3 regions of the Nonomuraea sp. NPDC004186 genome follow, and region 3 is predicted to be linked to each of the others. Evidence: riboswitches for the same ligand, from Rfam matches in the RefSeq annotation. Region 3 holds a riboswitch; each other region holds the start of a gene.
What was found. A riboswitch is a leader RNA that binds a small molecule or an ion and turns the genes downstream of it on or off. The one in region 3 is predicted to bind S-adenosylmethionine.
Positions count from the first base shown of each region.

Region 1: linked by a shared signal. The riboswitch ahead of thrC (threonine synthase) and the one ahead of ACWEPL_RS47635 (ABC transporter substrate-binding protein) in region 3 are both predicted to bind S-adenosylmethionine.
Region 2: linked by a shared signal. The riboswitch ahead of ACWEPL_RS17485 (aminotransferase class V-fold PLP-dependent enzyme) and the one ahead of ACWEPL_RS47635 (ABC transporter substrate-binding protein) in region 3 are both predicted to bind S-adenosylmethionine.

Region 1 is NZ_JBSGFQ010000128.1:22,117-32,181, reverse strand. It holds gene ACWEPL_RS54940 (MoaD/ThiS family protein) at 103-378, opposite strand; gene thrC (threonine synthase) at 403-1,635, opposite strand; SAM riboswitch class I at 1,649-1,790, opposite strand; gene ACWEPL_RS54930 (RNA polymerase sigma factor) at 1,870-2,424, opposite strand; gene ACWEPL_RS54925 (alpha,alpha-trehalose-phosphate synthase (UDP-forming)) at 2,456-3,886, shown strand; gene ACWEPL_RS54920 (hypothetical protein) at 3,893-4,468, opposite strand; gene otsB (trehalose-phosphatase) at 4,504-5,274, opposite strand; gene ACWEPL_RS54910 (DUF3263 domain-containing protein) at 5,314-5,613, opposite strand; gene ACWEPL_RS54905 (SAM hydrolase/SAM-dependent halogenase family protein) at 5,731-6,537, shown strand; gene ACWEPL_RS54900 (hypothetical protein) at 6,665-7,228, shown strand; gene ACWEPL_RS54895 (S8 family serine peptidase) at 7,225-8,349, shown strand; gene ACWEPL_RS54890 (Zn-ribbon domain-containing OB-fold protein) at 8,491-8,964, shown strand; gene ACWEPL_RS54885 (lipid-transfer protein) at 8,961-10,065, shown strand, end outside.
Region 2 is NZ_JBSGFQ010000018.1:100,390-110,454, reverse strand. It holds gene ACWEPL_RS17510 (Rossmann-like and DUF2520 domain-containing protein) at 1-754, opposite strand, end outside; gene ACWEPL_RS17505 (chaplin family protein) at 1,196-1,423, opposite strand; gene ACWEPL_RS17500 (SAM-dependent methyltransferase) at 1,610-2,572, shown strand; gene ACWEPL_RS17495 (cytochrome P450) at 2,556-3,749, opposite strand; gene ACWEPL_RS17490 (TerC family protein) at 3,759-4,496, opposite strand; SAM riboswitch class IV at 4,609-4,724, shown strand; gene ACWEPL_RS17485 (aminotransferase class V-fold PLP-dependent enzyme) at 4,770-6,062, shown strand; gene ACWEPL_RS17480 (DoxX family protein) at 6,107-6,757, opposite strand; gene ACWEPL_RS17475 (NADH-quinone oxidoreductase subunit D) at 6,881-8,026, shown strand; gene ACWEPL_RS17470 (acyltransferase family protein) at 8,023-9,090, shown strand; gene ACWEPL_RS17465 (DUF3180 domain-containing protein) at 9,087-9,542, opposite strand; gene folK (2-amino-4-hydroxy-6-hydroxymethyldihydropteridine diphosphokinase) at 9,539-10,042, opposite strand; gene folB (dihydroneopterin aldolase) at 10,039-10,065, opposite strand, start outside.
Region 3 is NZ_JBSGFQ010000091.1:6,302-16,366, forward strand. It holds gene ACWEPL_RS47625 (MFS transporter) at 28-1,257, opposite strand; gene ACWEPL_RS47630 (helix-turn-helix domain-containing protein) at 1,317-2,291, shown strand; SAM riboswitch class IV at 2,376-2,496, shown strand; gene ACWEPL_RS47635 (ABC transporter substrate-binding protein) at 2,551-3,657, shown strand; gene ACWEPL_RS47640 (ABC transporter ATP-binding protein) at 3,636-4,751, shown strand; gene ACWEPL_RS47645 (ABC transporter permease) at 4,748-5,605, shown strand; gene ACWEPL_RS47650 (ABC transporter permease) at 5,598-6,398, shown strand; gene ACWEPL_RS47655 (hydantoinase/oxoprolinase family protein) at 6,431-8,536, shown strand; gene ACWEPL_RS47660 (hydantoinase B/oxoprolinase family protein) at 8,539-10,065, shown strand, end outside.

The sequences.
Region 1 (10,065 bases), on a different contig from region 3:
CGACGCATTTCTTCGCAACGAAGGCGCTTCAGCGTTTCATTTGCCCTGGAAATGGAGAAGGCGCCCACTAGGGGCGCCTTCCACACGTGTGATCTATAGCACTCAGCCGCCGGCAACCGCCGGGATGATTGAGATCTGAGTGCCTTCAGGTGCCGGAGTGTCGAGCCCGTCGGCGAAACGGACGTCCTCTTCCCCAACGTAAACGTTGACAAAACGACGAATCTTGCCCGATTCATCCAGAATTCTCGCGCCGATCCCCGGGTAGTCGGAGTCGAGCTTGGCAAGCACGTCACGAAGAGTCGCGCCCTCGCCACTGACTTCGGCGTTGCCCCCGGTGTAGGTGCGCAGAATGGTGGGAATCCGCACCGAAACGCTCATGGTTTAACTCGCCTTTCCTGGTTGTCAGACAGTCGCGCGGAACGCGTCGAGGGAGGGCCGGATCACGGCCGTGGGCTGGGCGTCGTCGCTGATCGCGTCGAGCGTCTTGAGCCCGTCGCCGGTGTTGAGGACCACGGTCTCGGCCTCGGGGTCGAGCCGCCCGCTCTCGGCGAGCTTCTTCAGCACGCCCACGGTCACCCCTCCCGCGGTCTCGGCGAAGACGCCCTCCGTCGAGGCCAGGAGCTTGATCGCGGCCACGATCTCGGCGTCCGTGACGTCCTCGACGGCCCCGCCGGTGCGCCGGGCGATGTCGAGCACGTACGGCCCGTCGGCCGGGTTGCCGATGGCCAGCGACTTGGCGATGGTGTCGGGCTTGACCGGCTGCACGACGTCGTGCCCCGCCTTGTACGCGGTGGAGACCGGCGAGCACCCGGCCGCCTGCGCCCCGAAGATCTTGTACGGCGTGTCCTCGACCAGCCCCAGCTGCACCAGCTCGCGGAAGCCCTTGTCGATCTTGGTGAGCTGCGAGCCGGAGGCGATGGGGATGACGATCTGCTCGGGCAACCGCCACCCGAGCTGCTCGGCGATCTCGTACGCGAGCGTCTTGGAGCCCTCGGCGTAGTAGGGCCGCAGGTTGACGTTGACGAACCCCCACTTGTCACCCAGCGGGTCGCCGATCAGCTCGGAGCAGAACCGGTTGACCTCGTCATAGGTGCCGTCGATCCCGATCAGCTTGCCGCCGAACACGCGAGCCATGGCGATCTTGGCCGCTTCGAGGTTGGCCGGGATGAACACGCACGCCTCGAGCCCGGCGCGCGCCGCCGCCGCGGTGACCGCGCCCGCGAGGTTGCCCGTGGAGGAGCAGGAAAGGGTGTGGAAGCCGAAGTTACGCGCCGCCTCGACGGCGATGGCGACGACCCGGTCCTTGAAGGAATGGGTGGGGTTGCCCGAGTCGTCCTTCACGTACAGGTTCTTGAGACCGAGTGCGCGTCCGAGGTTTCCGGCCTTGACCAGTTTGGTCCAGCCGGGGTTCATATTCGGCTTACTGGCGACGTCAACCGGAACCGGGAGCAGCGACCGGTAACGCCAGATGTTGGCGGGGCCCGACTCGATGTCGGAGCGGGTCACGGTACCGAAGGAATAGGCCGCTTCGAGCGGCCCGAAACACTCCAGACACGCGAAGCTCGGACCGAGCGGGTAGCGCGTGCCGCACTCACGGCAGGACAGACCGACAGCAGGACCAAAGTCGAGCGACATGAAGCGAGGCCTTCCCTCATCTTCGCCTGCGGCCACCTTGACCGCAGACCGGAATTGGCACCTTGTCCCGGTCGGCCTCGCCCTGTCGCGAGTCTCAAACCGGGAGGGTTGCCGGGGCTTCGCAGGGCCGGTCCCTCCACCCCTCTGGATGAGCAATATTCAGTTGTTGAAAAGGACTCTACCCGTCCATGGGGCCCAAATGGCCACCCGTCTCAAGATGCGAGACGTGGCGTCTCAGCGATAATCATCACCCAGCACTCCCTGCACGTATTTGCGCGCCTGGTGAATGCGCGACTTGGCGGTGCCCAGGGGGATGCCGAGCTGCTCGGCCACCTCGTTGTAGTCGAGCTGGACGATGTCGCGCAGCACCAGCGCCTGCGCCAGGTCGGGCTTGTCGGCCTCCAGCGCCTCCATGGCGTCGAGCAGGTCGAGGCGCGAGCCCGCGATCACGCTCACCCGCGCCACGTCGGGCTTCTGCGTGGGCAGCTCGTCCGAGGTCTGCTCGGCCGCGCGGCGTTTGAGCGACCTGTACGTGGTGCGCGCGCAGTTGGCCGTCACGATGTGCAGCCAGGTGCTGAACCGCGCCCGGCCCTCGAACCGGCCGATGTTGCGCGCCACGGCCAGCAACGTGTCCTGCGAGGCTTCCTCGGCATCCTGGTGATAGGGGAGGATCCGGGCGCAGTGTCGCATCACATCGGGCTCGATCCGCGCCAGGAGCTCGCCAAGTGCGCGATGATCTCCTCCTGCGGCCGAGCGGGCGAGTTCCTCGGTTAGCTCATCTAGCGCCATAGCTGGGATCCTATGGGCGAAGGGAGCGTAGATGAACAGCGTCCTGGTGGCCTCCAACAGAGGACCCGTTTCCTTTACCGTCTCGGACGACGGCGAGCTGACCATGAAACGCGGTGGCGGCGGCCTGGTTTCGGCACTGTCCGAGGTGGCCAGGAAGGACGGCATGCTGTGGGTGTGCGCGGCGCTGTCCGACGGCGACCGCAGCGCCGTGCGCCTGGTGCCCGGCGGCCGGATCGACCACGCCGGCTACGACACGGGTCCGGTGCGCATGCTCGACATCCCGCCCGCCACCTTCCACCGCGCCTACAACGCCGTGGCCAACTCCACCCTGTGGTTCGTCAACCACCTGCTCTACGACATCCCCAACTCACCCAACTTCGGCACGAGGTTCGAGCGCGAGTGGGAGTCCTACCGCGACTACAACGGCGCGTTCGCGCTGGCGCTGGCCGAGGAGGCCGGCCACGGCGCCCGCGTCATGGTGCAGGACTACCACCTGACGCTGACCCCGGCGATGCTCCGCGCCGAGCGGCCGGACCTGCGCATCGCCCACTTCAGCCACACCCCGTGGGCGCCCCCCGAATACTTCTCGCTGCTGCCCGACGAGGTGGTCGGAGAGGTCCTGGAGGGCATCCTGGGGGCCGATCACGCCGGGTTCCTGGCCGACAGGTGGGCGCAGGCGTTCATGGACTGCTGCGAGGCGCTGCTGGGCGCGGAGGTCGACCGCGTGGGCCGCAGCGTCACCCACGAGGGCCGGACCACCCGCATCGGCGTGCACAGCCTCGGCGTGGACGGCGCCGCGCTGTGGGAGCGCGCCGTCGAGCCCGACGTCGAGTCGCACATGACCGCGCTCAGGGAGCAGGTGGGCGACCGCCGGCTGATCGTCCGCATCGACCGCACCGAGCTGTCGAAGAACATCGTGCGCGGCCTGGTGGCCTACCGCGAGTTCCTCGCCGCGCACCCGGAGTGGCACGGCAAGGTGGTGCACCTGGCGTTCGCCTACCCGAGCCGGCACGACCTGCCCGAATACCGCGAATACACCGCGTCGGTGCTTCGCTGCGCGCAGGAGATCGAGGACGAGTACGGCACCGAGGACTGGGACCCCCTGATCCTCAACGTCAACGACGACTACCCGCGTTCGCTGGCCGCGTACCGGATGGCCGACGTGCTGCTGGTCAACCCCATCCGCGACGGGATGAACCTGGTCGCCAAGGAGGGCCCGATCCTGTCCACGAGGTGCGCGCTCGTCCTCTCGCGCGAGGCGGGGGCGGCGGCCGAGCTGGGCCCGCACGCGCTCGTGGTGAATCCGTACGACATCAGCGGCACGGCCGCCGCGCTGCACGCCGCGCTCGTCATGCCGGAGGACGAGCGCCGCATGCGGCGCGACAAGCTGCACGCCGCGGCCACCGCCCTGCCCCCGCAGAAGTGGCTCGCGGCCCAGCTCGACGCGCTGGCCGAGATCTGAGCCCGGTCAGGTCCAGTCGGCGTGCTTGAGCGTGTCGGCCAGCCCCGGCGTGTTCCACTGGTCCACGATGAGGATCTTGCTCTGCGGCAGGTACCACTCGCGCTGCGTGAAGCGGAGCAGCACCTTCGTGGTCGAGCCCGAATACTTGACGCACTCCGACTTCCACGCGTTGTAGGCGGCCTTGTGTCCCGCGCCGACCTGGCGCAGGCCCCTGGTGACCTTCGGGCCGATGGCCTCGCCCCACTTCCGGTTGAACGGGCACGGCTGCACGTCGCTCGCCGTGTAGAAGGGCCGCTTGCCGGTGTACGGGCCGAACCCCTCGGCGCCGCGCTTGATGGACGAGGGGCCGAGGACGTAGAAGGCGTCGCATTCGGGCGTCCCCCAGCCCACGGGCTTGCCGCACTTGCCGGTCACGATCTGGACATCGTCGCCGAAGCGGTGGACCACCCACTTGATCGGGATGTACAGGGTCAGGCCCTTGCGCAGCTTGACCGCCTGGGCGGGCGCGGCGTGGGCGGGCAGGGAGGTCGCGAGGAGGGTGGCCGCGGCCACGGCCACGGCGGCGAGGTGTCGCTTGTGCATGCGCCCGACCCTAGGGAGCGCGACTTGCAGCTCAATCACGAACGGCTGAAAGCCGCCACAAGCTCCTCCAGCAGCGCGACGACGCCGTCGGGCCCGTCCACCACGATGTCGGCCCGCTCGGCCAGCTCGGTGACCTCCGCGGAGCCGCTGCACACGGTCACGCCGGGCAGCCCCGAGAGGCGTACGGCCTCGAACGCGGCCAGGTCGCCGAGATCGTCGCCCACGAACATGACGGACCTGGCGGCCCGCTCGGCCAGGAACAGGCTGAGCGCCTGCCCCTTGTCCATGCCCGGCGGCCGCAGCTCCAGCACGAAGCGGCCCGGCTCGACCACCAGGCCGCGCTTGCCGGCCAGCTCGGCCAGCGGCTCGCGCAGCCTGGCCAGCGCGCCCTCCGGGTCGGAGCTGCGCCTGGTGTGCACGGCCACGGCCCGGCCCTTGTCCTCGATGGTGACGTCTCGCAGGCCCAGCGACTCGAGCAGCAGCTGCAGCTCGGCCTCGGCCTCGAGCACGCCCGGAGGCGGCGGGGGCCCGGAGATCTGCCCGGCCTCCCAGCGCTCGAAGCCGTAGTGCCCGAGCACGACCAGCCGGGGCACGTCGGCCAGGCCCGGCCCGAGCTCCAGCGCAGTGGCCGGCGGCCGGCCGGTCACGATGGCCACCGCCAGGACGTGGGCGCCGAGCTCGGCCAGCACCTCCGGCGCCTTCGGATGGATCACGGCCTCGGCGGGATCGGGCACGATCGGCGACAGGGTTCCGTCGAAGTCGAGCCCGATCACGGCGCCCGCCGGGTCGTCCAAGATCGCTTTCATTCCAGGGATGTTCCTCACGCGGCTGCCGTACCCAGCCGGTCAGGGACGCATGCCGAGTCTCCTGGCGGCGCGGTCACGCTGACGGGTGGACCGTAACCTGCGCAGCCGCTTGACCAGCATGGGATCGTGCTCCAGCGCCTCCGGCCGGTCGATAAGCTCACCGAGCAACTGGTAGTAGCGCGTGGCGGAGAACCCGAAGCTCTCCTTGATGGCCTGCTCCTTCGCGCCCGCGTAGCGCCACCATTGGCGTTCGAAGGCGAGGAGTTCGAGATCGCGTTCTGAGAGGGGTTGGCCGGACGTCTCCTGGGCAGCATTGTCACCGCTGAGCGGTGCTCCCATGGTGTCCTCCTCGGGAAAGGTGCGCGCGACGACTCCGCACGCACGCGGCCCGTGGCCAATCGTAATGTGCGAAGTGCGGCTGTTCACGACGTATTGAGAGACGTACAGTCACGAAATGTGACCTCAGTAATCACGCTCCTCACCGACTACGGACTCGAAGACGGCTATGTGGCGGCGTGTCACGGAGTGATCGCCGGAATCGCCCCCCAGGCGCGGGTGATCGACGTGTGCCACCTGATCCCCTCAGGTGACGTACGGCGTGGCGCGGCGATTCTCGCCCAGACCATTCCGTACCTTCCCGCGGGCATCCATATCGGCGCGGTCGATCCCAGCGCGGGCGGCGCCCGGCGGGCGGTGGCCGTCGAGGCGGGCGGGCGGGTGTTCATCGGACCCGACAACGGGCTGCTGTCGTGGGCCGTGCACGCCAGCGGCGGCGCCGAGGCCGCCTACGCGATCAGCAACGAGGAGCACTTCCTGCGGCCGGTCTCCCCCACCTTCCACGGGCGCGACGTCTTCTCGCCGGTCGCGGGGCGGCTGTGCGGCGGGCTGAGACCGTCGGACCTGGGGCCCGAGGTGCCGATCGGCAGGCTGGTGACGCTGCCGGCGCCGACCACGCTGCTGCGCGAGGGCTCGGTGGAGGGCGAGGTCGTCTCGGTCGACCGCTACGGCAACACCCAGCTGTCGATCGCGGTCGGCGACCTGCACGCGCTGGGCGTGCGGGTGGGCGACACCCTGGGGGTCTGGCTGGGCCGGCGGCAGCTCTCGCTGCCCTACCGGGAGACGTTCGCGGCGGTGCCGCCGGGGGAGCTGGTGGCGTTCGCGGACTCGGCGGGGCTGATCGCGATCGCGGTCAATTCCGGTGACGCAGCGCAGCGGCTGGGGCTCCCACCTGGCGCGCATGTCCGACTCTCCCCTACTCCATAGGACGAAGACGCACAGATCGGAATTACTCCGCGTATCGGTCTGTTTACCGAAGCGTCGGAAAGAATCAGCGGGCGCGTGTCAGAATGCAACGCGCGGGCGTCCCTCCCCTCCCCTCCAGAGGTCGACGTTGTACCAGCTGTCCATCGTGCTGCTCTCCATAATGTCCGCGATCTGGCCCGCGCCGGAGCCGCCCGTGTCAGAGCGCTGGCACGCGTGGCCCGTCGCGCAGATCTTCCCCGCGACCCTGCCCGGGGTCAGCCCGTCGGGGGCGCGGGTCACGTACGAGCTGGCCGGGGTCGCCCCCGAGGCGCCCTGCCGGACGGCGTTCCAGCCCGCCGCCGTCCGGCGCGGCTGCCGCGTGGCCCTGCGCGCCACGTACGCCGACAGCACGCAGACGTTCGTCGCCACCGTGGGCATCGCCGTGCTCGACACGCCCGGACGCGACTACTACCGCGTGGGACGGCCCGCGACCGTGCGGCCGGTGGCCTTTCCCCGAGGGCCGGCCGAGCGCTTCGGCGAGCGGCAGTACTTCACCGGGGTGGTGCTCAGGTCCGACGAGCGCTACGTGGTGGCGACGGCCGCCGGGTACGCCGACGGCCGGCCGTACCAGCCGGGTGACCGCCTCGCACCCCGGCTGCGCGCCACGGCGCGGCAGCTCGCCACCGAGTTGCACCGGACGCTCACCCGATGAGCAGGCTCGCCGTCGCCTTCCTCGTCACCGCGCTGGTGGTGGGAACCGTTCCGGCGAGCGCCACCGACGACGTGGGCGAGGCCGCCCGGGCGGGACAGTGGCAGCTCGCCGCGATGCGGCTGCCCGAGGCGTGGCGGTCGAGCAGGGGCGAGGGCGTGATCGTCGCCGTGCTCGACACCGGCGTGAACGGCCGCCACCCCGACCTGGAGGGCGCCGTGATCCAGGGCCCCGACCTGACCGGCACCGCCAAGGGCCTCTGGGGGCGGCACGGGACCGCCATGGCCAGCCTGATCGCCGGGCGCGGCCACGGCGACGAGCACAAGGGCGGCGTCATCGGGGTGGCGCCCGCGGCCAGGGTGCTGTCCATCCGGGTCACGCTGGAGAACGGCGACCCGCTGCGCGAGCAGCAGCGCGCCGGCGGGCGCGACGCGCTGGCCAAGGGCATCCGGTACGCGGTCGACCACGGGGCCGGCGTGATCAGCATGTCGCTGGGCGGCGGCAGCGGCGCGTGGGAGGGCTCGCCGTCGGAGGAGGAGGCCATCCAGTACGCGATCGCGCGGGGCGCCGTGCTGGTGGCCTCGTCGGGCAACGACGGCGGCACGGCCAACAGGAAGAACTTCCCCGCCGCCTATCCCGGGGTGATGGCCGTGGGGGCGGTGGACCGGGAGCTCAGGGTGGCCGCGTTCTCCAACAGGCAGGACTACCTGTCGGTGGTCGCGCCGGGCACGGAGATCGTCACGGCCGACGCGCGCGACTCGTACGTGGTGAGCGACGGCACCAGCTCGGCGGCGGCCATGGTGGCGGGCGTGGCGGCCCTGATCAAGTCCGCTTATCCCGACATGTCGCCCTACCACGTACGGACGGCCATCGAGCTCGGCACCAGGCTGCAGCCGGCCGACGGCCACAGCCCCGCCTACGGGCACGGGGTGGCCAACGCCCTGCTCGCCCTGCGGGAGGCCGCCCGCCTGGACCCGCCCGGCGCCGGCCTCGCCCACCCCGGCCCGTACTTCGGCGACGGCCCGCCGCCCGCCTCCCGGGGGCCGGTGGTGGCGGGCATGGTGATGCTGGCCGCGGCGATGTCGGCCCGCATCCTCGTCCGCCACCGCAAACGCCGCCCCTGACCCCTCCCCCGGCCCCCTCCCCAGTCCCGGGTCTTCTCCCAAGGGACAGAAGGGACGTCGGCGGGCCGCCCGCGCACCCGTCCGGGCAAAGGGGCGCCGGCGGGTCGTTACCCTAGCAAGCGCTTGTGCGATACTGGCGGCATGACGTTAGCGATCGAGGGCTGGTTCGCCATCGACGAGGACGGCGTCTTCCTCCTGGGCACCAGCTGCGCCACCTGCGGCACCGTCACCTTCCCGCCCCGTCCCGGCCTCTGCCCCAACCCCCGCTGCGACGCCACCTCGATGGAGACGACCCGCCTCCCCCGCCGCGGCCGGGTGTGGTCGTACACGAACGCCGTCTACCCGCCCCCCGCCCCCTACGTCGCCGCGGACCCGTACGTGCCGGTGACGCTGGCCGCCGTCGAGCTCGACGAGGTGGGGATCGTGGTGCTCGGGCAGGTCAAGGGCCTCACCGTGAACGAGCTGGAGGTCGGCATGGAGCTGGAGCTCACCTCCGGGCCGCTGTCGGACGGACCGCTGATGTGGATGTGGGAGCGGGCCGTGAGAGAGCGAAGCGAACGAACCAATAAGCACAGCAGCGTCTCGCGCACAGCGCCGACGAAGGAGGCGCTGTGAGCGTCGTGGTGCTGGGCGTCGGGATGCATCCGTGGGGCAAGTGGGGCAGGCCCTTCCTGGAGTACGGCGTCGCCGCCGCCCGCGCGGCCCTGCGGGACGCCGGGGTGGCGTGGACCGACGTGGAGTTCGTCGTCGGGGCGGACACGATCAGGAACGGCTACCCGGGCTTCGTCGCGGGCGCCTCCTACGCGCAGGCGCTGGGCTGGTCGGGCGCCAGGATCGCCTCCTGCTACGCGGCCTGCGCCTCCGGCGCCCAGGCCGTGGACATCGCCCGCACGCGCATCCTCGCGGGCCTGTGCGACGTGGCGCTGGTGGTCGGGGCGGACTCGACCCCGAAGGGCTTCTTCAAACCGGTCGGCGGCGACCGCCCCGACGACCCCGACTGGCTCCGCTTCCGCCTGCTGGGCGCCACCAACCCCGCCTACTTCGCCCTCTACGCCCGCAGGCGCATGGCCGTGCACGGCTCGACCCCTGCCGACTTCGCCGCCGTCAAGGTCAAGAACTCGCGGGCCGGCTCGCTCAACCCCATGGCCCGCTACCGCAAGCCCGTCACCGCCGAGGAGGTGCTGGCCTCGCCGCTGGTCGCCGACCCGCTGCGCCTCATGGACATCTGCGCCACCTCGGACGGAGGCGCGGCGGTGGTCCTGGCCTCGGAGTCCTACGCCCGCCGCCGAGGCCTGCGGGCTCCGGTACGCCTGGCCGCGGTCTCCACCGTCACCCCGACCTTCCCCAGCACGATCCTGGAGCTGCCGAACTTCGCCACCGACTCCCGCACCGCCGTACCGGCCCCTGAGAGGCCCTTCAGAGCGGCGATCGCGCACGCGGCGTACGAGGAAGCAGGGGTGGGACCTGAGGACGTCTCACTGGCGGAGGTGTACGACCTCTCGACGGCCCTGGAACTGGACTGGATGGAGGACGTCGGCCTGTGCCCGCCCGGGGAGGCGGCCAAGCTGCTGCACGACGGGGCGACGGGGCTCGGCGGCCGGATCCCGGTCAACCCCTCGGGCGGCCTGGCCTCCTTCGGCGAGGCGATCCCGGCCCAGGCGATCGCCCAGCTCTGCGAGCTGACCACGCAGCTGCGGGGCGAGGCCGGCGACCGCC
Region 2 (10,065 bases), on a different contig from region 3:
GGATCAGCGCGTCCACGTGCCTGCGCACGGTGCCGGCGTCGCCGCGGACGACCGGGCCGGTCAGCCCCGTGATGCCCAGCCGCAGCACGTTGTCGAGCGCGGCCCCGAGCAGCGGGCCCAGCATCCGCCCCGGGTGCTCGACGCCGATGCGCCCCAGCAGCTCCTGCGACTCGGCGATGAGGGTGACCATGTGGTTGGCGGCCCCGGCCAGCGCCGCGTGGTAGAGCGCGCGGTCGGCGTCGGCGATCCAGACCGGCTCGCCGCCCATCTCGATCACCAGGGCCTCGGCGATGGGCCGCAGCACGTCGGGGGCGGTCACGCCGTACGAGATGCCGGTGAGCTTGTTGAGGTCGTCGTCCCTGCCCGTGAAGGTCATCACCGGGTGCAGCGCGAGCGGCAGCGCGCCGGCCTTGGCCGCCGGCTCCAGCACGGACAGCCCGTACGCCCCGCTGGTGTGCACCAGCAGCTTGCCGTGGAGGTCGGCACCCGTCGTGGCCAGCCCGTTGACGAGGTCGGGCAGCGTGTCGTCGGGCACGGTGAGCAGGATGAGCTGGGCCTGCGCGACCACCTCGTCGGGCCTGGACGGCTTGACGCCGAGCCGGTCGGCCGCCCATCGCTGTGAATTGTCCGAAACGCCGCTCGCGGCCGCGATCCGGTGGCCCGCCTGAGCCAGTGCGGCACCGAGGGCCGAGCCGACCTTGCCCGCCCCGAGTACGCCGACAGTCAGCCGTGCCGGGCGATCCCCTGCGTCCATGACGTCACACCCCTGTCGACCTGCTGATGAGAAGCCTGCCGGGCGGACTGCCGCCCTGGCCTCAACCAGGCACGACGAGCTGGACTCCGGTCCGACGAGCAGGCTTCTGTTGTGGCACTGCCGACCAGCGTAACGGCCTCCCAAGGGCTGCGGACTGTCGGGCGCGTCTCGCGACTCGCCCGAGGGCTCCTACGTGACCGCGGTTTTGCCGCCCGTTGAGTTAACGACAAAAGCGACAAGGGCATACAAAACGTGCACCCCCTGTCGGAAGAGATGAGGAGAGGGGTTTCATCGCATGGCAGCGGGCGCCGAGTCCCCTCATCCAGGACCCGACGCCCGCAGGATGTGACCTCTTGGAGGTGCGACCGGCCGGCCGCTCGCCGACCGACCAGCCGGAGTCGGAGCCCGGGCCGGACGAGTGCCGGCCCGGGCTCTCTTCTTTCAGTGGTGGCTCGGCACGTAGGCGGTGGCGCCGCCCTGGCAGCCGGCGAACGCGGCGCCGATGACGGCCACGGCGTTGCCACAGATGTTGATCGGGATCGCGATCGGAAGGTGCAGCTGGTTGCCGCCGAGCACACTGCCGTTGCCGCTGGTCGTGTCGGCGTGCGCCGGGGCCGCGAGCGACAGCATGGCGACGGCTCCTGTGACGACCATGACCTTCTTCAGCACGAGGGCTCCTCTCGGTTTCGCGGCCTGGGGCCGCTGGTGCTTGCTCGGGAGCGGTCGGTCGCGCCAAATGGGGGTGACGCAACGCGCACGCTCGATGACATTAGGTAAACGTACCGCAAGTCGGCGACAATGAGTAGCCAAACGATGACGATGCGTGTCACCCGAAAGTCATGAGATAGTCCTGACATGTGGCTCACCTGGCGCGCCGCAATGGAGCGCGCGCTGTACGGCGAGGAGGGCTTCTACCTTCGCGAACGCCCTTCGGGCCACTTCCGGACCTCGGTCAGCGCCTCCCCGGCGTTCGCCGACGCGGTGCTGGCATTGCTGTCGGAGGTGGACGCCGAGCTCGGCGGTCCCGACGTGCTCGACCTGGTCGACATCGGCGCGGGCGAGGGCACGCTGGTCGCCCAGGTGCTGGAGGCCGCCGAGCCCGCGCTGCGCGACCGGCTCCGCGTCACCGCCGTCGACCTCTCCCCCAGGCCGGACGGCCTGCCCGAGCGGATCGCCTGGCGGCGGAGCGTGCCCACCGGCATCACGGGCCTGGCCATCGCCAACGAGTGGCTCGACAACGTGCCGCTCGACGTGGTGGAGCAGACCTCCGCCGGGCCACGCCTCATCATGGTGAACGTCCGCACCGGCGAGGAGCGCCTCGGCGGGCCGCCGCGACCGGACGACTGCGCCTGGCTCGACCGGTGGTGGCCGCTGACCCGGGTGGGCTCGCGCGCGGAGATCGGCCGCCCCCGCGACGAGGCGTGGGCCTCCGTCCTGGGACGCCTCACAAGGGGCCGAGCGATTGCCGTGGATTATGCACACCCTGTGGATAACCGGCCGCTCTGTGGCACGTTGACCGGTTACCGCGACGGCGCGGTCGTTGCCCCGATCCCCGATGGGACCTGCGATATCACGGCTCATGTCGCGCTTGACGCGTGCGCCGAGGCCGGGCGCCAGGCCGGCGCGATATCCACAGCCTTGTCCACACAGCGCGACGCGCTGAGGGCTTTGGGGATCACCGGCACCAGGCCCCCGATCGACCTGGCCCGCACCGAGCCGCGCACCTACATCCGGGCGCTGGCCAGAGCGTCGGAGGAGGGTGAGCTGATCGACCCGGCGGGGCTCGGCGGGTTCGGCTGGCTCAGCCAGCGGCGGTGACCTCCAGCGACCGCAGCCCCCTGATGATGTAGCCGGGCTTCCAGCTCGGCTCCTCCCGCAGTTCGAGCTTGGCCGCCCGGTCCAGGAGAGCGCCGTACGACTCGATGAGCTCGATGCGGGCCAGCGGCGCGCCCAGGCAGAAGTGGATCCCGGCCCCGAACGAGATGTGCGGATTGTCGGCCCGCCCCACGTCGAGCCGGTCCGGGTCCTCGAAGACCGCCGGGTCGCGGTTGGCGGAGCCGAACAGCAGCGCCACCTCCGACCCGCGCGGGATCTCCACCCCGTGCACCTCGATGTCCTCCAGCACCCAGCGTTCGAACATCTGCAGCGGCGTGTCCCAGCGCATCACCTCCTCGACGGCCGTGGGCAGCAGCGAGCGGTCCTCGCGCAGCCGGGCCAGTTCGGAGGGGTTGCGGAACAGGGACCACCAGCCGTTGCCCGTCACGTTCACGGTGGCCTCGTGTCCGGCGTTGAGCAGCAGCACGCACGTGCCGACCAGCTCGTCCTCGGTCAGCTCGTCGATCTGCGCCAGGGCGCTGATCAGGTCGTCGCCGGGAGCCCGGCGGCGCTCCGCGGCCAGGGTCTTGAGGTAGTCGGCGAACTCCGACGCCGCCCGTACCGCCGTGTGCTGGGCCTCAAGGCTCGGGTTGAGCTCGTACATGCCGCAGATCTCCGCCGACCAGGGGCGCAGCAGGTGGCGGTCGGCGTGGGGGATGCCGAGCATCTCCGCGATCACCGTCACCGGGAGCGGCTCGGCTACCTCGGCGAGCAGGTCGCCGCCGCCCTTCTCCACGAACGCGTCCACCAGGCCCGCGGCGATGGCGCGCACCCGGGGACGCAGCGACTCGACCATGCGCGGAGTGAACGCCTTGGAGACCAGCCGGCGCAGCCTGGTGTGCACCGGCGGCTCCACGTCGAGCATGCCCGCCCTGATCACCCGCCAGAACGGCTCCTGGAACTCCGGCTCCGCCGGCCTCCCGAACTCCTCGTTGGTGGCCACGTGGAGGTGGGACCGCCCCAGGCGGCGGTCCCTGAGCAGGGCGTTCACGTCGGCATGACGTGAGATCAGCCACTGGTTCGTCGGCTCGAAGTAGCTGACCGGCGCCTCGCGCCTCAGCTCGTCGTACACCCGGTACGGGTGCGCCACGAAATCCGGATCCCAAGGGTCAAATCGCACTATTTCATCTTAAGGAGTGAGGTCCTCCTGTGGCGCCGTCCGCTTGCTCCGCATCCGGATGTTCAGCAGCTCGACGACGAGCGAGAACGCCATCGCGAAGTAGATGTAGCCCTTGGGGATGTGCTGGCCGAAGCCCTCGGCGATGAGCACCACGCCGATCAGCACGAGGAACGACAGCGCCAGCATCTTGATGCTCGGGTGCCGGTCCACGAACCTGCTGATCGGCCCCGACGCGAACAGCATCACCAGCACCGCCACCACGACCGCCGCGATCATCACGCCGAGCGTGTCGACCATGCCGACGGCGGTGATGACGGAGTCGAGCGAGAACACGATGTCCAGCACCATGATCTGGATGATCACCGAGGCGAAGGAGGCGGCCGCGGCCTTCTTGCCGTCCTTGCCCACGGGGCCGTCCATGCTGTGGCCGATCTCGGTGACGCTCTTGCCCAGCAGGAACAGTCCGCCGAGCAGCAGGATCAGGTCGCGTCCCGATATTTCGTGACCGAAGACGGCGAACAGCGGCTCGGTGAGCTGCACCACCCACGACAGGGCGAGCAGCAGGAGCAACCGGGTGATCAGCGCCGCGCCCAGACCCAGCACCCGGGCTCTGTCCCGTTGTTCGGGAGGTAGTTTCCCGGCCAGGATGGAGATGAAGATGATGTTGTCGATCCCCAGCACGATCTCCAGGGCGACCAGGGTGAAGAAACCGATCCAGATCTGCGGGTCGGTTACCCAGTCCAACATTTACGCACCTCCATGACACATGAGCGGGATTTCCGGTAGCAACGAGTCAGCCGCCGGATAAGTTCACCGACTTGCGATCGATGGAGGGGATTGGGTTATAGTCTCCGCCGTAGGTCATGAGTGCCAGCGACAAGCCCCGGCTAGCTGGCCGGCAACCCTCGCGTCCGCGGCGGGGTGCCCCGGGTGAAGACCTGGTCCGTCACGAAGTGTGGCGGGCAAGCGCGGGCTCCGTGGCTGCTTCCAGGGGTCCGATGACCCTGAGGGAGATGTGCCGTGTCCACGTTGACGATCTTCAGCTCCGTCCCCGCTCGCGCCGCCGAGGCCGAGGCCGTTCCGGTCGCCACGGGCAGGCCGATCCCCGCCGTGCTCGGGGCCGACCTCGAGGTGCCGGTCAAGGGCGGCCGGCTCGTCGGCTACGCCAACCTCGACTACGCCGCCAGCGCCCCCTGTCTCGAGCCGGTCAGCGCCGCCGTCACCGCGGCGCTCCCGGCCTACTCCAGCGTCCACCGGGGCGCGGGCTACGCCTCGCAGCTCACCACCGCCCGCTACGAGCAGGCCCGCCACACGGTCCGGGCGTTCGTCGGGGCCCGCCCGGACGACGCCGTGATCTTCACCCGCAACACCACCGACGCCACGAACCTCCTGGCCCGCTGCCTGCCCGCCGGCACCACCACCGTGGTCTTCGACACCGAGCACCACGCCTCTCTCCTCCCCTGGGAGAAGTCCGTACGGCTGGCGCCGCCCGCCTTCCCCGGCGAGGCCGTCCGCGCCGCCGACGCGGCCCTGGCCGGCATCGACGGCCCCAAGCTGCTCGTGGTCACCGCCGCCTCCAACGTCACCGGCGAGCTGTGGCCCATCGCCGCCCTGGCCCACGTCGCGCACCGGCACGGCGCCCGCATCCTGGTGGACGCCGCCCAGCTCGTACCGCACCGGCGGCTCAACCTGACCGCGCTCGACCTGGACTACGTGGCCTTCTCCGGGCACAAGCTGTACGCGCCGTTCGGCGCCGGGGTGCTGGTCGGGCGGCGGGACTGGCTCGCGGACGGCGAGCCGTACCTCAAGGGCGGCGGCGCGGTGCGCTCCGTGGGCGACGACACCGAGTGGCACGACGACCCGGAGCCGCGCCACGAGGCGGGCACCCCGAACGTGCTGGGCGCCATCGCCCTGGCCGCCGCCTGCGACGCGCTCACGGCCACCGGCTGGACCGCGCTGGTGCGGGAGGAGGAGCGGCTGATCGCGCGCCTGCGGTCCGGGCTGGCCTCGATCGAGGGCGTACGGGAGCTGTCGCTGTGGGGGGACGACCACCCGCGCGTCGGCATCGTGTCGTTCACCGTGGCCGGCTACTCGGCCCGCGAGGTGGCCGAGGTGCTGTCCGGCGAGTACGGCATCGGGGTGCGCGACGGCAAGTTCTGCGCGCACCCGTTCGTCCGGCACCTGTTGGGTGAGGCCGACGGCGGATGTGAGGACGGCACCGCTTCCGCGGTGCGGGCCTCCATCGGCATCGGCTCCACGCAGGAGCACGTGGACCGGCTGGTCGAGGCCGTGCGGGACCTCGTGAATCGCTGAGTCGGCCGCTGGGTGAGCCGCTGAGTGAGCCGCTGGGTGTGCCGTTAGACGGCGTCGGAGCGGTTCGGCGGCTTGCGGTGCGGCGGCGGCTCGTCGGAGACCAGGGCGTCGATGTCCCTCATGTCGTCGTCGTTGACCCCGCCGGCCCGGTGCTCGGTCGGCTGCCTGGGCACCCGAGGCGCCTCGGCGGGCGTCGTGAGGCCGGCGGGCCTGGTCGTGACGTTCGACGGCTCCGGACGCTGTGGCCGCGCGGCGCTTTCCTCCTCGGCGGCCCGGCGTTCCGAGCGCCGGCGGAACATCGCGGCGAAGATCCCGTCGATCCCGATCCGGCCGCCCCCCAGCGCCAGGAACAACAGGGCCAGTGCCCCGAGCGCGCCGGGCAGCTCCCAGCCGCCGGCGCTGGACAGCACCCCGTGCCCCGCGTGCACGTACGTGATGGCGCCCAGCATGTTGATCAGCAACAGCAGCCCCACCAGGCGCACCAGCAGGCCCAGGATCAGGAAAATGCCGCCTGCCATCTCGATGAGGGTCGCGAACATGGCGGCGAGCTCCGGCATCGGGATCCCCATCCCCTTGAACGCCTGCCCGGTGGCCGCAAGGCCGCCCTCCCACTTCTGCGCGCCGTGGACCAAGAAGATCACGCCGGTCACCACCCGTGCGATCAACGCCGCGACATCAAACACAACTCTCTTCATGGTGTTATCTCCCCCCGGTTCCTTGTATTCCTCCCCGTGTCCGAGTTAGGGATGCGTTTCCGTACCATTCCTTGACCCGGCCCCGCCCTGGCCCAGCAACCGGCGCGGTGGCAGCATTGCCATATGACGGAACGTGTGGTCGGGATCGGCGCGGGTGCAAAAGAGCTGGCCACCGAGGACATGATCCTCAACATCGGCCCGCAGCACCCGTCGACCCACGGGGTGCTCCGGCTCAGGCTGACGCTCGACGGCGAACGCATCACCGCCGCCGAGCCGATCATCGGCTACATGCACCGGGGCGCGGAGAAGCTGTTCGAGGTCCGCGACTACCGTCAGATCATCATGCTGGCCAACAGGCACGACTGGCTGTCGGGGTTCGCGAACGAGCTGGGTGTGGTGCTGGCCGCCGAACGCCTGCTCGGCATGGAGCCCCCGGTCCGGGCCGTGTGGGCGCGCACGCTGCTGGCCGAGCTCAACCGGGTGCTCAACCACCTGATGTTCCTCGGCTCCTATCCGCTGGAGCTCGGCGCGATCACGCCGCTGTTCTACTCGTTCAACGAGCGCGAGCGCATCCAGGCGGTCATGGAGGAGATCTCCGGCGGCCGCATGCACTACATGTTCAACCGGGTCGGGGGCCTCAAGGAGGACCTGCCGCTCGGCTGGCTCGACCGGGTGTCGGAGGCCGTCGCGGAGACCCGCCGCCGCGTGCCCGACATCGAGAACCTCATCCTGCACAACGAGATCTTCATCGCCCGCACCAGTGGCGTCGGCGTGCTCTCCCGCGAGCAGATCACGCAGTACGGCGTCAGCGGCCCCATCGCCAGAGCCTCCGGCGTGGACTTCGACCTGCGCCGCGACGACCCGTACCTCGCCTACCCCGAGTTGCCCGTGAAGGTCGTCACGCGGCAGGCCGGCGACTGCCACTCCCGGTTCGAGGTGCTGTTCGACCAGCTCAAGGTCTCGCTCGACCTGGCCGAAGCCTGCGTCTCGCGGCTGCGCTCGCTGCCTCCCGGGCCGATCAACCAGCGCCTGCCGAAGGTGCTCAAGGTGCCGGAGGGCCACACGTACGCGTGGACCGAGAACCCTCTCGGCATCAACGGCTACTACCTGGTCTCCAAGGGAGACAAGACCCCGTGGCGGCTCAAGCTGCGCTCGGCCTCGTACAGCAACGTCCAGGTGCTGCGGGAGATGCTGCCCGGCCACCTGGTCGCCGACATGGTGGCCATCCTCGGCTCGATGTTCTTCGTCGTGGGTGACATCGACAAGTGAAAGTCGAGCGCGACAAGTACGTCGACTGGCTCCGCGCCCTGAGCCTCTGCGTCGTGGTGGTCTGGCACTGGGCGTTCACCATCCTGGAGTGGAAGCCGAGCGGCCCCGAGCCCACCAGCCCCCTGGGCTTCACCTCGGGGCTGTGGATCCTGACCTGGCTGCTGCAGGTGCTGCCGCTGTTCTTCTACGTCGGCGGCCACGTGCACCTGCTGTCCTGGGAGCGGGCCAAGGAACGCGGCGTCGGCATCGGCTCGTTCGTCTGGCGGCGCATCCGCGCGCTGGCCTTACCCGCCCTGTTCCTGTCCGGGGTGTGGATCGCCATCGGGGCGGTCGTGACGTACACGTTCCAGGTCGACTGGATGTGGCGGGTGGTGCTGCTGGTGCTCAGCCCGCTGTGGTTCCTGGGCGTCTACCTCGTCCTGATCGCGCTGCTGCCCGTGGCGCTCTGGCTGCACCGCCGCTACGACGTGCTGGCGCTGATCTGGCTCGGCGGCGCGTCGCTGGTGGTGGACGTGGTGCGCTTCCGGTACGGGGTCGACTGGGTCGGCTGGCTCAACATGATCATCGTCTGGGGGCTCGCCCACCAGGCCGGGTTCTTCTACGACCGGATCGTCATCCTGCCCAGGCGCTATGACGTCGCGGTGCTCTGGACGGGGCTGTTCGCCCTGTTCGGCCTGGTCTATTCGGGCATCTACCCGGGCTCGATGGTGGGCGTGCCGGGCGACAAGTGGTCGAACATGGCGCCGCCCACGTTCGTGATCGTCGCCCTGCTGCTGTTCCAGGTCGGGCTGGTGGAGGTGCTGCGGCCGTCGATGGAGCGGGTGCTGGAGCGTCCGGGCTGGCGCCGGGTGAACGAGTTCATCAACCGGTACTCGCTGCCGCTCTTCCTCTTCCACACGACCGGGATGGCCATCGCGCTGGGCCTGTCGTGGTGGCTCTTCGGCAGCCTGGGCACCGAGATCCCGCCGGACCTGAAATGGTGGCTGGAGCGCCCGATCGCCATCCTCGGCCCGCTGATCTGCACCGCCCCGGTCATCTATCTTTTCGGCAGGCGCTCGTCTTAGTCCGGTTTGTGCTCGTCCTGGTCCTTGGGGATCCGGCAGGCGTGCTCCAGGTAGAGGGCGGCGCAGATCAGCGCCACGCAGGCCACGAACGACCCCGCCGCGACGAAGAACTCCGCCCGCGGCGTCTCCCGGTCCAGGATCTGCACCGTGTAGAGCCCGAACCCGGCGAACAACCCGCCGAACACCGCCCCCGCGTACGCCGACGCCTTGGCCAGCGCCGCCAGCCGGGCCACCGACAGCGGCTCCACCGGCTTGGTGCCCGGCTTCCTGGCGATCCTGGCCTTGGTCACCCAGGCGCTGTAACCCTCGCCGATGGCCAGCAGCAGCACGGTCGGGATCGCCGTCCACGGCATCAGGGGCAGGTCTGAATAGAAGGGCCTGACCGCCGCCCACGCGATCAGCGCGACAACAGCGATGATGCCGACCAGGCGGCCCGGATGGGTGGGCTTCAATCGGGCCTCTGCAGCTTCAGGTCGTCGCGCAGGCGTACCCCCTGCTGGTCGATGCCCGCCAGCAGCTCCGCCACCCGGCCGCGTCCGGGCACCACCGCGTCGGGGTCGGCCTTCGCCCACGGCACGAGCACGAACGCGCGCTCGTGAGCGAGCGGATGCGGCAGCGTCAGCTCCGGCTCGTCGCAGATCGTGTCGCCCACCACGATCAGGTCGACGTCGAGCGTGCGCGGACCCCAGCGCTCGGCGCGCACCCGCCCGAAGGCGTTCTCCACGCTCTGTGCCCGCTCCAGGAGCGTGCGCGGCTGCAGGGTGGTCTCCGCGATCACGACCGCGTTGAGATACGGCTTCTGTCCCGGCGGACCGCCCACAGGGTCGGTCTCGTAGACCGGCGACGCCTGGACGAACTCCAGCCCCGGGGCGTCGAACAGGGTGTCCACGGCGCCTTGCAACGTCTGGAACCGGGGCCCCAGATTGCTGCCGAGAGCGAGGACGACTTTCATACGCGGCTCCGCTCAATGGTCAC
Region 3 (10,065 bases):
AGGGCCCGCCGCACGCTCAGCGGCCGGTCAGAGGTGAGGGGCCGCTTCGCGCGTACCGCCCGGGCGCAGCACGCCCGCCAGCGCCAGCGCGACCAGGACCCCGGCACCGCCCGCCACCGCGATCGCGGGCCCGGGGGCGATCACCTCTCCGAGCGCCCCGACCAGCGCCGCCCCGGCCGCCTGCCCCGTCATCAGCCCGGACGACTGCAGCCCGAACGCCTGCCCCCGCACCTCCTCGGGCACCGACTCGACGAACCGCCGCTGCAACCCCAGCTGGTACGACAGCCCCGCGGTCGCCACCGCGGCCAGCACGGCGGCCCACGCCATCCCCGGCCCGAGCGCGAACCCCACCCACGGCACGCCGAGCAGCACCGCCAGCGGAAACGACAGCCGCTCCCGCAGCCCCGGCGCGGCGAACCTGCCCACCGCGAACTCCCCCACCGCCATCCCGACGGCCGCCGCCGCGAGCACCACCCCGGCCTGCCCCTGCCCACCCAGGTAGGGCACGACCATGGCCTCGGCCCCGGCCAGGAACACGCACGGCAGCCACCCCGCCAGCAGCAGCCCGCGCACCCGCCCGTCGGCCAGCAGCCGCCGGTTGACCCGCAGCGTCTGGCGCACCGTGCCCGCTCCCACCGTGCCCGCTCCCACCGTGCCCGCTCCCACCGTGCCTCGGGCGGGCCGGTACGGCAGTCCGGCCCGCAGCACCACGGCGGCCACCGCGGCCAGGCCCGCGGTCGTGGCCAGCGCCCCCGAGGGCCCGGCGATGGCCAGGAACGCGCCCCCGGCCGCCAGCCCGGCGATCTGCGCGCTCGCGGAGGCCACGTTCAGGACCGACCGACCGAGCACGAACGCGTCGCCGGGCAGCACGTCGGGCAGCATCGCCGCCCGCGCGGCGAAGAAGACCGGCGTGAACAGCCCAGTGACCAGCACCAGCGCCAGCATCGCCCAGACCGGCAGCTCCGCGAAGGCCAGCAGCAGACACGTCACCGCCCTGACCACCTCGCCGGTCACCATCAGCGCCCGCGGCGGCAACCGGTCGGCCAGCGAGAGCAGCAACAGCCCGCCCACGATGAACGGCAGCCAGCCGGCCATGTACGCGGCGGCCGACAGGCCGGCCGAGCCGGTCCGCGCATAGACCAGCACGGACAGGGCCAGCATCTTGATCGAGTCCCCGCCGACCAGCAGCGCGAAGCTGCCGAACAGGACCCGGAACTCCTTGACGGCGAACACCTCGCCGAACGTCGCCCCATTCACGTCCACGATGGTGCGGACCGGACCGGCGAGCCGGCGACTCTTTCGGATATAACCGAAAGGTGCCCGTAAGAATCGAGGTCACCCCGCAGGACCTGGTGGCCACCAGGTTCGCGATCTCGCCGCTGATCGAGACCATGCACGCGCAGTGGGTGCTGGCGGGCCGGCTGGAGGCGGGCGTGCACGGCCGGTGGGCCGCTCGGTGGCGGGGCACGTACCGCGAGCTCGAACGCGCGCACCCCGTGCTGCGGGCCGCGGACGCGATCAGCGGCAACCGGCGCGGCACGAACGTCGCCTTCATCGCCCCGCCGCCGACGGCGGTGGACGTGCCGTTCGAGGCGGAGCTGGCCGCCATGCGCAGGACGCCTATGGAGCAGGCGCACGCGGAGATCGCCCGGGCGCTCGCCGGGCGGCCGGCGGCGGGCGGGGTGAGGGAGCTGCTGGCGGGAGCGCGGGTGGTGGAGCGGTTCGCCGACGCGTACGAGGCGCTCTGGACGGAGATCGTCTCCCACGACTGGCCGCGCTTCCGCGCGATCCTGCAGCGCGACGTCGCCCATCGGGCGGGACGGCTGGCGGCCTACGGCTGGGCGGCGGCGCTGGAGGACCTCAGCCCGCAGGTCCACTGGCGACCCCGGGGGCAGATCGAGGTCGAGCTGACCAGCCTCCACGGGCTGCGCCGGCTCGGCGGCAAGGGGCTGCTCTTCCTGCCGTCGGCGTTCACGACCGGCGTCGGCGCCTATCTGGAGGACGCCTGGCCGTACGCGATGATCTACCCCGCGAGGGGCACCGCGGCCGTGCCCGCCGCGGCCGACGCCGACCTGTCGGCCCTGATCGGCCGCAGCCGCGCCCGCATCCTCGCCGAGCTGGCCGAGCCCGCCACCACCACCCAGCTCGCGGCCCTGCTCGGGCAGAGCCTGGGCACCACCGGCGGCCATCTGGCGGCGCTGCGCAGGACGGGCCTGATCGCGGGCACCCGCGTCGGCCGCGGCGTCCTGTACGCGCGCACGCCCCTCGGCGACGCCCTGGTCAACGGCTGAGCACCCCCTCGCACAAAAGAGACAAAAGCCACTAACCATCACCCTGTGCCATATCCAGGTAAATCCTACTGATACAGTCGCTTATGTCACGAGTCCAGTGCGAAGCCCCGGCTTGCTGGACGGCAACCCTCCCACCGCGGCGGGGTGCCCCGGGTGATGACACGGTCGTCGAGCCGAATGGTGCTCCTGGCGGCAAGCGCGGATGTCGAGTCGTGCTGCCCTGTGCCCTTGGCCGGCTGCTCGAAAAGGAAAGGGAAAGATGAAGGGCGGATTCACGCGCCTCGCGGGACTGGGCATGGTGGTCGCGCTGGCGGTCACGGCCTGCGGCGGCGTCGACACGGGTGGTTCCACCGGCGGCTCCACGGGCACCGGCGGCGCGGCGAAGCAGGAGCTCACGGTGACCGCGTTCGCGGGCGCGTGGGGAGAGCTGTTCAAGAAGTCGTTCGTGGAGCCGTTCGAACGCGACACCGGCGCCAAGGTGAACCTCGTCTACGGCGCGAACGCCGAATGGCTCACCAAGCTGCGCGCGGCCGGCGGCAAGAACCCGCCGTTCGACGTCATCGCGTTCACCCCGGACGCGTCGCTGCCCGCGGCCTCCGCCGGGCTGCTCCAGCCGCTGGCCACCGACGGGCTGGCGCACTTCAAGGAGCTGGACCCGGTGCTCGCCGGCAAGTCCGCGTACGACGGCAAGCAGTACGGAGTGCCGCTGACCACCGGCTCCACCGGTCTCCTCTACCGCACCGACAAGATCAAGACGCCGCCCGCGGACTGGGCGGACATCTTCGACAAGCAGTACTGCGGCCACGTCGCCCTCCCGCCGCTCACCTACAACCCCGGCCTGGAGTTCTTCTCGGCCCTGGTCACCTCCCAGGGCGGCACGCTGTCCGATCCGGCCGCCGTGGACAAGGCGTTCGACAAGCTCGCGACGCTGAAGGGCTGCGTGTCCTCCTTCCCCGCCAACGCGGGCAACGCCGCCACCGTCATCGAGAACGGCGACGCCTGGATCATGCCCTTCTGGGACGGCCGCGCCTTCGCCATGGCCCAGGCCGGCTCCCCGATCGGCTTCACCTACCCCAAGTCCGGCCCCGTCGGCGCGCTGACCTCGTATTTCATCGCCGCGGGAACGCAGAAGAGCGACCTGGCGAACAAGTTCCTCGACCACCTGACGGCCGCGCAGAACCAGAAGCCGTTCGCCGAGGGCACCTGGTACGCCGCGGGCAACGACTCGATCTCCTACAGCGAGCCGTTCGAGCAGAAGGTGAAGCACGGTCCCGACGTCTTCAAGAAGTTCATCTGGGTGGACTACGCGGTCGCCACCCCGAAGCTGAACGAATGGCAGCAGCGGTGGAACCAGATCTTCGGCTGACCCCGGAAGAAGGCGGCGGGCACGTCGAGATCGAGGGGCTCGCCGCCGGGTACGACGGCGCGCGCGTGCTCGACCTGGACCGGCTGTCGATCCGCAAGGGCGAGTTCCTGTCGATCCTCGGGCCCAGCGGCTGCGGCAAGACGACGCTGCTCAACTGCGTCGCCGGGTTCGTCCAGCCCACGGCCGGGCGGATCGTGATCGACGGCTCCGACGTGACCCGGCGGCCCCCGTACCGGCGGGGTCTGGGCATGGTGTTCCAGAACTACGCGCTCTTCCCGCACATGACCGTGGCCGCCAACGTGGCGTACGGGCTGCGCGTGCGCAGGCTCGACCGGCGGGAGCGGGACGAGCGGGTGCGGGAGGCGCTGAGCCTGGTCGGCCTGGAGGGGTACGCCGGGCGGCGGCCCCGCCAGCTGTCCGGCGGGCAGCAGCAGCGGGTCGCCCTCGCCCGAGCCCTGGCCATCCGGCCCGCCGTGCTGCTGCTGGACGAGCCGCTGTCCAACCTGGACGCCAAGCTGCGCAGGGAGATGCGGGTGGAACTGCGCGCCATCCAGCGGCGCATCGGCACCACCATGGTCTTCGTCACGCACGACCAGGAGGAGGCGCTCGCGCTGTCGGACCGGGTGGCCGTCATGAACGGCGGCCGGGTCGAGCAGCTCGGCACCCCCGACGAGGTCTACCGGCGGCCGGCGACCCGGTTCGTCGCGCAGTTCATCGGCGCGGCCAACGTCCTGGAGGGCACGGTGACCGGCTCGGGCGCGCTCGACTCCGGCGGGATCGTCGTCGAGTGCGGCCCGCTGTCGCTGCGGCCGGGCGGGCGCGCCGTCGTCGCCGTCCGCCCCGAACGCATCCGCCTGACCACACCGGGCCCAGAGGCCGGCCCAGAGGCCGGCGGCGTGGCCGGGACGGTGGGGTATCGGGCCTTCGCCGGGGACGCCTGGCATGTGGAGGTGCGGCTGGCCGACGGACGCATCCTGAGCGTGCAGGTCGCCGACACCGGCGCGGGCGCCGAGGACCCGCCCGGCGCGGGCACGTCCGTGCTCGCGCACTGGGATCCGGCCGACGTCATCCTCCTGGAAACGGAGGCGCCGTGACACGCCGCTGGGCGGGCCTGCCGTACATCCTGCCGCTCGTGGCGTTCCTGACCGCCCTGTTCCTGGTCCCCCTCGTAGGGCTGCTGCGGCTCAGCTTCAGCCCTGTCGACGCCTTCAACGCAGCGCTGCCCGGATTCACCTTCGGGCAGTACGCCCGGGTGTTCACCGAGCCGTACTTCTACGGCTCCCTGCTGCGGACCCTGGCCACCGCGCTCCTGGTGGCGGTGCTGTGCGTGGCGCTGGCGTACCCGGCCGCGTATTTCCTGGCCCGCCGGCGGCCCGGCGTCGTGCGGACCCTGCTGTTCGTCATCGTGATCTCGCCGCTGCTGACCAGCGTGGTCGTACGCACCTACGGATGGGTCGTGCTGCTGTCCGGCAACGGGCTCGTCAACCGGGCGCTCGTCGCCTCCGGGCTGCGTGACCAGCCCGCCCAGCTGCTCACCAGCTACCCGGCCGTCGTGGTCGCGGTGACGCACGTGCTGCTGCCGTTCGCGATCATCCCGCTCACGACGGCGCTCGGCGGGCTGGACCGCAACCTGCACCGGGCCTCGCAGACGCTCGGAGCCGGGCCGGTCAGGACGTTCCTGCGGGTCACGGTCCCGCTCAGCCTGCCCGGCGCGGTCACCGGCGCCCTCATCGTCTTCGCGCTGGCCATGGGCATCTACATCACGCCGCTGCTGGTCGGCGGGGTGACCCAGCCGCTGACCGGCATCCGGGTCTACGACCAGGTGACGACGGTGTTCGACTACCCGGTGGCAGCGGCGCTGAGCTTCGCGCTGCTCGCGCTGACCGTCGTGTCCACGGGGCTGCTGGCGGGCGTGTTCCGGATCTGGGAGAGGCGCCTTCATGGGTGAGCGGGGCTACGACAGGATCGTGCGGCTGGTGGCCGCGGCCCTGGCGGCGCTGGTGTTCCTGTTCCTGATCGCGCCGCTGGTCGTGCTGGTGACGAGCTCGTTCAACCGGGCGGGCTCGATGGCGTTCCCGCCGTCGGGGCTGTCGCTGCGCTGGTACGCCGAGGTGCTCGGCTCGCCCGACTGGCAGGTCTCGTTCCGGCTGAGCGGCCTGCTGGTGCTCCTGGTGGTGCCGACGACCGTGGTCATCGGGACGCTGGCGGCGTACGGGCTGACGCAGGGGTCGTTCCCCGGGCGGCGGCTGCTGCAGGGGTTCGCGCTGTCGCCGCTGATGGTCCCGGAGATCATCGTCGCGCTCGGCCTGCTCTACTACTTCCACGGCGTCGGCCTCGTCAACTCGGTGACCGGGCTGTGGCTGGCGCACTCGCTGGTGGCGCTGCCGTTCGTGGTGCGGGCGGTCATGGTGAGCGCCGCGCAGCTCGACCCGGCGCTGGAGCGGGCCGCCCTGAGCCTGGGCGCCGGGCGGGTCCGGGTGTTCCTCACGGTGACGCTGCCGCTGCTGCGGCCCGGCATCCTCGCGGGCGCGATCCTCGCCGCGGTCACCTCGCTCGGCGAGGTCGCCGTCACGGCCCTGGTGGCGGGCGCGAACACCACGACGGTGCCGCTGCGCATCTTCTCGGCCGTGCAGTACCAGCTCGACCCGTCGATGGCCGCGGTGTCCACGCTGCTCATGGCGGCGAGCGTGGTGGTGATGGTGGTCGCGGACCGATTCGCTCGCATTTCGGAGGCCCTGTGACAAGCCCTGTGACAAGCACGGTGACAAGCACGGTGACAAGCACGGGTACGGCGACCGCGACCGGCGCGCGGATCGGCATCGACGTCGGGGGAACGTTCACCGACCTCGTGGCCTCCGTGCCGGACCGCGGCCTCGTGGTGCACCACAAGGAGCCGAGCACGCCCGCCGACCCGTCCCTGGCGGTCGCGGACGGGCTGGCGGCCCTCCTCGCCCGCGCGGACCTGCGGCCGGAGGAGGTCGCGGGCCTCGTCCACGGCACCACGATCGGCCTGAACGCCGTCATCCAGCGGCGCGGCGCGCGCATCGCCCTGGTCGTGACCGAGGGCTACCGCGACATCCTGGAGATCGGCCGCAGCCGCATGCCGTCCTCCTTCGACCTGTACGCGGGCAAGGAGGAGCCCCTCGTCCCCCGCAACCTCATCGTCGAGATCTCCGCCCGGCTGGGCCCGCGTGGCGAACCCGTGGCCGAGCCGGACGCCGCCGAGCTGGACCGCGTCGCCGCGCGGCTGCGGGCCACCGGGGCCGACGCGGCGGCGGTCGTGATCCTGCACGGTTACACCGACCCGGCCTTCGAGGAGGGCGTCGCGGCGGGCCTGCGCGAGCGGCTGCCCGCGTTGCCGGTGACGGCCTCGGCGACCGTGTGGCCGGAGGTACGCGAGTACGAGCGTGCCCTGGTGGCCTGCATGAACGCCTACATCCAGCCGCTCATGCGCGACTACTTCGCCCGCCTGGAGAGCCGGGTGCGCGGGCTCGGGGTGTCGGCGCCGATCTTCATCAGCGCGTCCAACGGCGGCTCGATGAGCCTGCGCTCGGCCGCGGAGCGGCCCGTCGAGACCGTGCTGTCGGGCCCGGCCGCCGGGGTGGCGGCGGCCGCCCGGCTGGGGGCGGGGGCCATCGTCACGTTCGACATGGGCGGTACCAGCAGCGACATCGCCGTGTCCGTGGACGGGTCGCCCGAGCTGGCCACCCACACCACGGTGGGCGGGCTGCCCCTGATCGTGCCGGTCGTGGCCGTGCACGCGATCGGGGCCGGGGGCGGGTCGGTCATCTGGGTGGACGGGCCGGGCGTGCTCAAGGTCGGGCCGGGCAGCGCGGGCGCCGACCCCGGGCCGGCGGCGTACGGCCGGGGCGGCGACCGGCCGACGGTGACGGACTGCTACCTGGCGACCGGGCTGATCGACCCGCGCACGTTCCTCGGCGGCCGGATGCCCCTCGACGCCGGCGCCTCGCTCAAGGCCCTGTCGGGCATCGCCGCCCACCTCGCCTCCGGAGGCGAGCGCGCCGGTGACGACCTGGCCGCGTACCGGGTGGCGGCGTCGGCGTTGCGGGTGGCGACGGCGGGGATGGCGACCGAGCTGCAGAAGATCATGGCGCAGCGCGGGCTCGACCCGCGGCGGTTCGCGCTCGTGCCGTTCGGCGGCGCGGGCCCGACGCACGCGGCCATGCTCGCCGAGGAGGTCGGGATCGCGCACATCGTGGTCCCGCCGACCGCCGCCACGTTCTGCGCCCTGGGCGCGGCGGGCGCCGACCTGCGCCGCGACTTCGCCCGCAGCCTGCGCCGCCCCCTGGACGCCGCGAGCGCCACCCGCCTGGCGGGCGTGCTCGCCGAGCTGTCCGCCCAGGCCCGGGAGTGGCTGGCCGAGCAGGACGGCGAGGCCCGGCTGCGGGGGCGGCTGTCGTTCGCGGCCGACCTGCGCTACTCCGGCCAGGCGTACGAGCTCCGCGTCGCCCTCGACCCGGACCGCCTGGACGTCGAGGCGGTCTCCGAGGCGTTCCACGCCGAGCACGAGCGCCTGTACGGCTTCCGCGACCAGAGCGCGACCATCGAGCTCGGCACCGCCAGGCTCGGCGTGGTCGGTCCGGCGGCCGAGCTGCCGCCCGCCGCCGTCTCCCCGGGCAGAGGCGCGCCCCGCCCCACGGCCCGCAGGCGGGTCCTGCTGGCCGGCGCCTGGCACGACGCCCACGTCCACCTGCGCGACTCCCTCGGCGTGGGGGACGCGTTCGACGGCCCGGCGATCGTCGAGCAGGACGACACCACCGTCGTCGTGCCGCCCGGCTGGTCGGCTGACGTGGACGAGGCCGGCAACCTGCACCTGCGCCGGGCGGACGGCGCCCACAACCCCCGTCGGAAGGCCTGAACGTGCGGCTCGACCCCGTCACCATGGAGATCGTCGGCAACCGGCTCAGCGCCATGACCGAGGAGATGTGCCTCACCCTGCAGCGCACCAGCCGCTCCCTGTACGTCAAGGAGACCGCCGACTTCTGCTGCGCCTTCGCGGGCCTGGACGGCGGCTTCGTCGCCTACCCGCGCGGCATCGGCGTCTCCGGCTTCGTCGGCCTGAACGTGCTGACCGCCGTCGAGGCCGCCGGCCCGCTGCAGCCCGGCGATGTGATCATCACCAACGACCCGTACCGCTCCGGTGGCCTGGCCACCCACCTGACGGACATCCAGCTCATCGAGCCGTATTTCCACGAGGGCGAGCTGGTCGGCTACGGCTGGGCGTTCATCCACTGCTCCGACATCGGCGGCCGGGTGCCGAGCAGCCTGTCGCCGGTCAACGACGAGATCTTCCAGGAGGGCCTGCAGATCCCGCCGGTCAAGCTGGTGCGCGCCGGGGAGCCGAGCCGCGACGTGGAGGCGCTGATCTCGGCCAACAGCCGCACCCCCGAGGCGAACCTCGGCGACATCAGGGCCATGCGCGCGGCGCTGCGCACCGGCCGGGAGCGGCTGGCCGGGGTCGTCGCCCAGCACGGCCTGGCCACCGTGCTCGACGCGCAGCGCGACCTGGTCGAGTACACCGCGGGCAAGGCACGCGCCGCCCTGGCCGCGCTCGGCGACGGCACCCACCGCTTCGTGGACTACCTCGACGACGACGCCGTCTCCAGCCTGCCGGTCCGCCTGTCGGTCACCGCGACGCTGCGCGCGGGCGACCTGCACCTCGACTTCACCGGTACGGATCCGCAGGTCGCCGCGGCGTTCAACATCGCGACCCTGGGCCGGCCGCACGCCTGGATCACCACCAGGGTGCTCGCGCTCATCTGCACCCTCGACCCCGGCATCGCGCTCAACGCTGGGCTCATCGCGCCGATCACCGTCACCACACCCGAGGGCTCGCTGGTCAACCCCGTGCACCCGGCCGCCGTGGGCGTGCGGCACGCCTCGGCCAACCGCGTCAACGACGCCGTCGGCGGCGCGCTCGGGCTGGCCGCCCCGCACGTGCTGCCGGCCGCCTCCAGCGGGCTGGTGGTGCCCGTGGTCGTCGCCGAGCAGCGCGCCGCCGGGCAGAACGTGCAGGTCCTGGAGCCGATGGTGGGCGGTACGGGGGCCCGCGACGGCGCCGACGGGGTGGACGGCCGCGACAGCGGCATCTCCAACCTGTCCAACAACCCGGTCGAGACCGTCGAGACGGAGATCGGGGTCGAGATCCTCAGGTACGGGCTGCGTACCGACTCGGGAGGCGCCGGGCGCTGGCGCGGCGGGTGCGGGCTGGAGCTGACGTTCCGGGTGCGCGGGGAGGGTTCGAAGCTGCTGGCCCGGGGGCTGGAGCGGATGTGCTTCCGCCCGTGGGGCGTGGGCGGCGGCGGTCCGGGCGCGGCCACCGAGCTGATCGTCAATCCGGGCACACCCCGGGAGCGCAGGCACTTCAAGATCGACGTGCTGCCGCTG